One region of the Streptomyces sp. MB09-02B genome, then DNA from elsewhere that is predicted to be linked to it. Evidence: predicted binding sites of a transcription regulator. Region 1 holds the regulator's gene; the other holds the start of a gene.
What was found. The regulator HrcA, encoded in region 1, represses chaperone genes, less so after heat shock. The targets are predictions, from matches to a motif close to TTNGCACTCNGNNNNNCNGAGTGCNAA.
Positions count from the first base shown of each region.

Region 1 (4,417 bases):
AGGTGAGCGCACGGAGCGCCTTGATCTCCTGGTACATCCCGTCGGCCGTCTTGTACCCGGCGGCGAGGAACCCCAGCCCGCCGGCCTCGGACACGGCGGCGGCCAACCGCGGCACGGACACGCCGCCCGCCATCGGGGCCTGCACGATCGGGAGCGGGACGAGATCGGTCAGTGCGGAGGACATGACGGCATGGTGCCACTGTCCTTCGGACATCGCCGAATCGGGGCGGACGGTTGTTCGTCGGGTGCGGGTGGGTGGGGGCTGGTCGCGCAGTTCCCCGCGCCCCTGAAGGACCAGGCCCTGCGGGCCTGAAGGACCACGGCCCTGCGCCCCCTGAAAAGCAGGGGGCGCAGCCCCTGCTTTTCAGGGGCGCGGGGAACTGCGCGAGAAGCCCCACGCAGCCGCACCCACTCAGCGTGCCCGCCGACACACCCACTCAGCGCCCGTTGAACGCGTCCTTCAACCGAGAGAACAAGCCCTGCTGCCCCGGCTGGAACTGCCCCGTCGGCCGCTCCTCACCCCGCAGCGCGGCCAGCTGCCGCAGCAACCCCTCCTGCTCGGGGTCCAGCTTCGTCGGTGTCTGCACCTCGACGTGGACGATCAGATCGCCCCGCCCGCCACCCCGCAGGTGCGTGACACCGCGCCCGTGCAGCGGGATCGACTGCCCGGACTGCGTGCCGGGCCGGATGTCGACCTCCTCCAGCCCGTCCAGCGTCTCCAGCGGCACCTTCGTGCCGAGGGACGCCGCCGTCATCGGGAGCGTCACCGTGCAGTGCAGGTCGTCGCCGCGCCGCTGGAACATCGGGTGCGGCAGCTCGTGGATCTCGACGTAGAGGTCACCGGCGGGACCGCCACCGGGCCCGACCTCGCCCTCACCGGCGAGCTGGATCCGTGTGCCGTTGTCGACACCGGCCGGGATCTTGACCGTCAGCGTCCGCCGCGACCGCACCCGCCCGTCGCCCGCGCACTCGGGGCACGGGTTGGGGACGATCGTGCCGAAGCCCTGGCACTGCGGGCATGGCCGGGAGGTCATGACCTGGCCGAGGAAGGACCGCGTGACCTGCGAGACCTCACCACGACCGCGGCACATGTCACAGGTCTGGGCGGTGGTGCCGGGAGCGGCCCCCTCGCCACTGCACGTCGTACAGACGACGGCCGTGTCGACCTGGATGTCCTTCGTCGTGCCGAAGGCCGCCTCGTCGAGGTCGATCTCCAGCCGGATCATCGCGTCCTGCCCCCGGCGCGTACGCGAGCGGGGACCCCGCTGCGACGCCGTGCCGAAGAACGCGTCCATGATGTCCGAGAAGTTGCCGAAGCCACCGGCGCCGAAGCCGCCCGCGCCTCCGCCGCCCGCCTGGGACAGAGGGTCGCCGCCGAGGTCGTAGACCTGCTTCTTCTGCGGGTCCGACAACACCTCGTAGGCGGCGTTGATCTCCTTGAACCGCTCCTGGGTCTTCGGATCGGGATTGACGTCCGGGTGCAGCTCGCGCGCGAGCCTCCGGAACGCCTTCTTGATCTCGTCCTGGGACGCGTCGCGGCGCACGCCGAGCACGGCGTAGTAGTCCGTGGCCACTTAGGACTCCGCCAGGATCTGTCCGACGTACCGTGCCACCGCTCGTACCGCTCCCATCGTTCCCGGATAGTCCATGCGCGTAGGTCCGACCACGCCCAGTTTCGCTACTGCCTCGCCGCCCGAACCGTAGCCGACGGAGACGACGGACGTGGAGTTGAGTCCCTCATAGGCGTTCTCATGACCGATCCGTACGGTCATGCCCGAATCCCCGGCCTCGCCAAGCAACTTGAGGAGGACGACCTGCTCCTCCAAGGCTTCCAGTACGGGCCGGATGGTGAGGGGGAAGTCATGTCCGAAGCGGGTGAGATTGGCGGTACCGCCGATCATCAGCCGCTCCTCGCTCTCCTCCACGAGTGCTTCGAGGAGGGTGGAGAGCACCGTCGCGACCGTGCCGCGGTCCTCGACGTCGAACGCCTCCGGCAGGTCCTCGACCAGCCGGGGCACGTCCGTGAACCGGCGGCCCGCGACCTTGCTGTTCAGCCGGGCGCGAAGATCCGCGAGTGACGTTTCTCCGAACGGCGCCGGGCAGTCCACCAACCGCTGTTCCACCCGTCCCGTGTCCGTGATCAGCACGAGCATCAGCCGGGCGGGGGCCAGCGACAGCAGCTCCACGTGCCGCACCGTCGACCGTGTGAGCGACGGGTACTGCACGACGGCGACCTGCCGGGTGAGCTGCGCGAGCAGCCGCACGGTCCGCGCCACGACATCGTCGAGGTCGACCGCGCCGTCCAGGAAGTTCTGGATGGCGCGCCGCTCGGGCGGCGTCATCGGCTTGACGCCCGCCAGCTTGTCGACGAAGAGCCGGTACCCCTTGTCGGTGGGGATGCGGCCCGCGCTGGTGTGGGGCTGGGCGATGAACCCCTCGTCCTCCAGCGCCGCCATGTCGTTGCGGACGGTCGCCGGGGAGACGCCGAGGTTGTGCCGCTCGGTGAGCGCCTTGGAACCGACCGGCTCCTCGGTGCCCACATAGTCCTGGACGATGGCGCGCAGCACCTGCAGCCTGCGTTCACTGAGCACTCGCGCACACCTCCAGCTCGTCTCTCTCGTGCGGCTCCCCCTTGGCACTCACCCCGGGCGAGTGCCAACACTCCCCGCCCAGTGTACGGCGGTGGGGTACGCCCCCGGCAAGGCCGGGCTCCGGGCGGGCCACTTCCCTACTGGGGAGTACGCGACAACGGCGTCCCACGAGCTACGGCTAGCGTCGGCGTATGACGGTGTCTTGGGAAGAGTACGGGTGGCAGGGATTGACGCCCCGGGTCGGACGGTGCCGCCTCCCCGGCTGGGACTGCACGGTCGGACTGGTGGTCGGGGACGGTGCGGCCCTCATGATCGACGCGGGGTCGAGTCTGCGTGAGGGCGCGCGGTTGCGCACCGAGGCGTGCCGACTGCTCGGTGGCTCCCGTGTGACACATCTCGCGCTCACCCACCCCCATTTCGACCATGTCTTCGGGGCGGCGGCGTTCGCCGGGGTGGAGGTCTTCGGCGCGGTGGGCGTCGAGGGCGTCCTGACCCGTGACCGCGACGCCCTCCGCGCGGACGCCGCGCACCACGGTCTGCCCCCGGCGGACGCCACCGAGGCCGCGGACCTGCTCGCCCTCCCCCGCCACCTGGTCTCCGGGGAGTGGACGCTCGACCTGGGCGGCGGTCATCAGGCGCTGCTGGCGAACGTGGGGCCGGGGCACACGGCACACGACCTGGTGGTCCTGGTCCCGGGCACACCGGCCACCGGGGGATCCGCCGGTTCGCCGGAGGTCGTCTTCTGCGGGGACCTGGTGGAGGAGTCCGGTGAACCCCAGGCCGGCCCCGACGCCGTCCCGTCCCGCTGGCCCGCCGCCCTGGACCGGCTCCTGGCCCTCGGCGGCGAGGACGCGCTGTACGTCCCGGGCCACGGAGCAGTGGTGGACGCGGCGTTCGTCCGGGCCCAACGCGACGCGCTGGCACGGCGCTTCGGCGTGTCGGACTGAGTACGGCGAATCCGGGCGCCGCTTCTCCTATCGTCATCCGAATGCGCCAGTACTCACCCGACCTGACCCCTCCGTGGAAGAAGCCCAAGCCGGTCCCCGAGGTCCCGGCCGACCCCGGTCTGGTCGTCGAGGAGCCCACCACCGGTTTCTGTGGCGCGGTCATCCGCTGCGAGGCGGGCACGGTGACGCTGGAGGACCGCTTCGGCAAACACCGCGTGTTCCCGTTGGAACCCCGGGGCTTCCTGCTGGAGGGCCGGGTGGTGACGCTGGTGCGGCCCTCGTCGTCGGCGCCCGTCCGCCCCACCCGCACCGCCTCCGGCTCGGTGGCCGTGCCGGGCGCCCGCGCGCGCGTGGCCCGGGCCGGACGCATCTACGTCGAGGGCCGCCACGACGCGGAACTCGTCGAGAAGGTCTGGGGCGACGATCTGCGCGTCGAGGGCGTGGTGGTGGAGTACCTGGAGGGCGTGGACGACCTGCCCGCGATCGTGGCGGACTTCGCGCCGGGGCCGGACGCGCGGTTGGGCGTCCTGGTCGATCACCTGGTCCCCGGCAGCAAGGAGTCACGTATCGCCGCGTCGGTGACCAGCGAGCACGCGCTCGTCGTGGGCCACCCGTACATCGACATCTGGGAGGCCGTGAAGCCGTCCTCGGTGGGCATCGCCGCGTGGCCGCGGGTGCCGCGGGGGCAGGACTGGAAGACGGGGGTGTGCCGGGCGCTGGGGTGGCCGTCGGAGAACACGGGGGCGGTGTGGCAGGCGATTCTGGCCCGGGTCGACTCCTACAAGGACCTGGAGCCGGAGCTGCTGGGCCGCGTGGAGGAACTGATCGACTTCGTCACGGGTAGCGGTGAGGCCTGACGTTCTCGTAGGCGGCGAACTC
Region 1 is NZ_JARGEE010000158.1:11,532-15,948, forward strand. It holds gene P1P70_RS22105 (nitronate monooxygenase) at 1-184, opposite strand, end outside; gene dnaJ (molecular chaperone DnaJ) at 438-1,574, opposite strand; gene hrcA (heat-inducible transcriptional repressor HrcA) at 1,575-2,591, opposite strand; gene P1P70_RS22120 (MBL fold metallo-hydrolase) at 2,783-3,538, shown strand; gene P1P70_RS22125 (DUF3097 domain-containing protein) at 3,580-4,395, shown strand; gene P1P70_RS22130 (Uma2 family endonuclease) at 4,373-4,417, opposite strand, start outside.

Region 2 (4,417 bases), on a different contig from region 1:
CAAGCTCTTCGTCAAGGACGACTCCGGCAACCCGACGCACTCCTTCAAGGACCGGGTCGTCGCCCAGGCCCTGGAGGCGGCCCGCGCCTTCGGCTTCACCACCCTCTCCTGCTCCTCCACGGGCAACCTGGCCGGCGCCGTCGGCGCCGCCGCCGCCCGCGCCGGCTTCCGGTCCTGTGTGTTCATCCCGCACGACCTGGAGCAGGGCAAGGTCGTCATGGCCGCGGTCTACGGCGGCGAGCTCGTCGGTATCGAGGGCAACTACGACGACGTGAACCGCTTCTGCTCCGAGCTGATCGGCGACCCGGCCGGCGAGGGCTGGGGCTTCGTGAACGTCAACCTGCGGCCGTACTACGCCGAGGGCTCCAAGACGCTCGCGTACGAGATCTGCGAGCAGCTCGGCTGGCAGCTGCCGGACCAGTTGGTCGTGCCGATCGCCTCCGGGTCGCAGCTCACGAAGATCGACAAGGGGCTGCAGGAGCTGATCAAGCTCGGGCTCGTCGAGGACAAGCCGTACAAGATCTTCGGTGCCCAGGCCGAGGGGTGCTCGCCGGTGTCGGTGGCCTTCAAGGCCGGGCACGACGTGGTGCGCCCGCAGAAGCCGAACACCATCGCCAAGTCGCTCGCGATCGGCAACCCGGCGGACGGGCCGTACGTGCTGGACATCGCGCGGCGGACCGGTGGGGCCGTGGAGGACGTGACGGACGAGCAGGTCGTCGAGGCGATCAAGCTGCTGGCGCGGACGGAGGGCATCTTCGCGGAGACCGCCGGCGGGGTGACCGTCGGCGTCACGAAGAAGCTGATCGAGGACGGCCTCCTCGACCCGACGCTCACCACGGTCGTGCTCAACACGGGCGACGGTCTGAAGACGCTGGACGCGGTGGCCGGGACGGGGCTCACCGCGACCATTCGGCCCAGCCTTGATTCGTTCCGTGAGGCCGGGCTTGTGTAAGGCCTGGTAGTCGTTCGTCCGCGGGTCTGTGGGGGCTGGTCGCGCCCACGCGGCGGCAGCCGCATATCGAGCACAGCCCCGCGCCCCTAGCTCTGCTGCATGCATCCGGAGGTCACAAGTCATGAGCGTCAACGTCCGCATCCCCACCATCCTTCGCACCTACACCGGGGGCCAGGCCGAGGTGAGTGCCGAGGGGGCGACCCTCGGGGAGGTCATCGCCGATCTCGAGAAGAACCACAACGGGATCGCCGCCCGGGTGCTGGACGACCAGGGCAAGCTGCGGCGGTTCGTGAACGTGTACGTGAACGACGACGACGTCCGGTTCGAGCAGGGTCTGGAGACGGCCACGCCGGACGGTGCGGGTGTGTCGATCATTCCCGCGGTCGCCGGTGGCTGACCGCCTCCGTACCGGTCGGTAGTAACCGTCGGTAACTTTGATTACCGAGAGTTCATCGAATTGCCCCCTCCGTGAGAGAAGCGGAGGGGGCAATTCTCTATGGTTGAGCACTGTAGAGTTGGGGAACCCGGCCCGATCGCCGTAGTGATTCCTTGCCGGGCGCATATCTGATCGCGCCGCACGCCCTATATGAAGTAGCCAAAGTGTGCAGGCCTTTTGCGTATTTCGTTCCTTTTGTGGGGCCCGACTTGCCCTGAATTCGGGTGAATTGTTCGTACATTCCCGACCGGTCGTGTCCAGAATTCTCGTCCGATTGACCTGTTGCAGAGGGCAGTTGGACAGATACATTCGGCCGCGGTCGACGCGTTCCGGCGCACACCCCCAACCGTTGGGGGGTGAGGTCTGACCCGGATCCGCGAAGTGTGGATCTGTGCAAGGGCCAGTAATAGGGGAGTTAGGCATGGCTCAGGGCACCGTCAAGTGGTTCAACGCGGAGAAGGGGTACGGCTTCATCGCGGTCGACGGTGGTGCGGATGTATTCGTCCACTACAGCGCGATCCAGATGGACGGTTACCGCACCCTGGAAGAGGGCCAGCGGGTCGAGTTCGAGATCTCGCAGGGTCAGAAGGGACCGCAGGCGGACATGGTCCGACTCGCGGTCGGCTGAAGTAACGCGCCGGGTTTCACGCAGCGACGTTCTTCGTTCTTCATGGGAGGGCTCGCACCCCGTTTCGGGGTGCGAGCCCTCTCGTGTGCCCGGCCCGGCACGGCCGTGCCCGGCGGCGGGCGGCCGCTGTGCCGGTTGCGGGCCCGCCGACGGGGCGCGCGAGGGCGCGTTCACCTGCGGATCATCAAGAGCCGCTTGCACTCGACCATGCCGAGTGCTAATCATTGGCGTTAGCACTCTGAAGGTGAGAGTGACAACGAGGACCGGGTCGGTGAGGCCCGCAGGCCGGGTGGGGCAAGGAACCACGAGGCAGGCGAGCCGTCCGTCGCGGGCGCGGGCGCGGTCCGAAGGAATCACCCCCAGTCCTGGAGGGACCACTTCACATGGCCAAGATCATCGCGTTCGACGAGGAGGCGCGGCGCGGCCTCGAGCGCGGCATGAACCAGCTCGCGGACGCCGTCAAGGTGACGCTCGGCCCCAAGGGCCGGAACGTCGTCCTCGAGAAGAAGTGGGGCGCCCCCACGATCACCAACGATGGTGTCTCCATCGCCAAGGAGATCGAGCTCGAGGACCCGTACGAGAAGATCGGCGCCGAGCTGGTCAAGGAAGTCGCCAAGAAGACGGACGACGTCGCCGGTGACGGTACGACCACCGCGACCGTTCTCGCTCAGGCCCTGGTCAAGGAAGGCCTGCGCAACGTAGCCGCCGGCGCCAACCCGATGGCCCTGAAGCGCGGTATCGAGAAGGCCGTCGAGGCCGTCTCCGGTGCGCTGCTCGACCAGGCCAAGGAGGTCGAGACCAAGGAGCAGATCGCCTCCACGGCCTCCATCTCCGCCGCCGACACCCAGATCGGCGAGCTCATCGCCGAGGCCATGGACAAGGTCGGCAAGGAAGGCGTCATCACCGTCGAGGAGTCGCAGACCTTCGGTCTGGAGCTCGAGCTCACCGAGGGCATGCGCTTCGACAAGGGCTACATCTCGGCGTACTTCGCGACCGACATGGAGCGCATGGAGGCGGTCCTGGAGGACCCCTACATCCTCATCGCCAACTCCAAGGTCACCAACGTCAAGGACCTGCTCCCGCTCCTCGAGAAGGTCATGCAGGGCGGCAAGCCGCTGCTGATCATCGCCGAGGACGTCGAGGGCGAGGCCCTGTCGACCCTGGTCGTCAACAAGATCCGTGGCACCTTCAAGTCCGTCGCCGTCAAGGCCCCGGGCTTCGGTGACCGCCGCAAGGCCATGCTCGGCGACATCGCCATCCTCACGGGCGGCGAGGTCATCTCCGAGGAGGTCGGCCTCAAGCTGGAGAACGCGACCCTGGACCTCCTGGGCCGCGCCCGCAAGGTCGTCATCACCAAGGACGAGACCACCATCGTCGACGGTGCCGGTGACACCGACCAGGTCCAGGGCCGGGTCAACCAGATCCGCGCTGAGATCGAGAACAGCGACTCGGACTACGACCGCGAGAAGCTCCAGGAGCGCCTGGCGAAGCTCGCGGGCGGCGTGGCCGTCATCAAGGCCGGTGCCGCGACCGAGGTCGAGCTCAAGGAGCGCAAGCACCGCATCGAGGACGCCGTTCGCAACGCGAAGGCGGCCGTCGAGGAGGGCATCGTCGCCGGTGGTGGCGTGGCCCTGCTGCAGGCCTCCACGGTCTTCGAGAAGCTGGACCTGGAGGGTGACGAGGCGACCGGCGCCAACGCCGTGAAGCTCGCCCTGGAGGCCCCGCTCAAGCAGATCGCCGTCAACGGTGGCCTTGAGGGTGGCGTCATCGTCGAGAAGGTGCGCAACCTTCCCGTCGGCCACGGCCTGAACGCCGCGACCGGTGAGTACGTCGACATGATCGCCTCCGGCATCATCGACCCGGCGAAGGTGACGCGCTCCGCTCTGCAGAACGCCGCCTCCATCGCCGCGCTCTTCCTCACCACCGAGGCCGTCATCGCCGACAAGCCGGAGAAGGCCGCCGCGCCCGCCGGCGGCGGCATGCCGGGCGGTGACATGGACTTCTGATCGACCCCGGTCGATCACCGTCCTGCGGTACCGAGGGCGGCACTCCCTGGAAACGGGGGGTGCCGCCCTCGGGCGTTCGGTCTCATGCGTGCTCGCCGTGTCCGTGCGAGCGTTCTGAGGTCCAGAAGGCACGGGACAGGAACCTCTGCTCGTGCTTGTTCTGATCCTGCTTCAACTCCTCCGTGAACCGCCGCCCGTGCGCACGCGTCGCCTTGGCGGTGAGATCCGCAGCGCACGTGTGCAGACCCAACCCTTCCAAGGCGCCGACCAGGGCTGCCTGATTGCCCGGAGACCGAGTGTGAACTGTGTGCTCCAGGATGCGCTGGACCACACTGCGGATGCGTTGGTCATGTGCGCTGTCGAGGAAGTCGAGGCGCTTCAGGAGCATCGCCACA
Region 2 is NZ_JARGEE010000069.1:16,821-21,237, forward strand. It holds gene thrC (threonine synthase) at 1-952, shown strand, start outside; gene P1P70_RS12980 (ubiquitin-like small modifier protein 1) at 1,074-1,349, shown strand; gene P1P70_RS12985 (cold-shock protein) at 1,810-2,016, shown strand; gene groL (chaperonin GroEL) at 2,400-4,022, shown strand; gene P1P70_RS12995 (ATP/GTP-binding protein) at 4,105-4,417, opposite strand, start outside.
Region 2: a site for HrcA is predicted at 2,211-2,237, ahead of groL (chaperonin GroEL). Genes of this name have one in related genera too.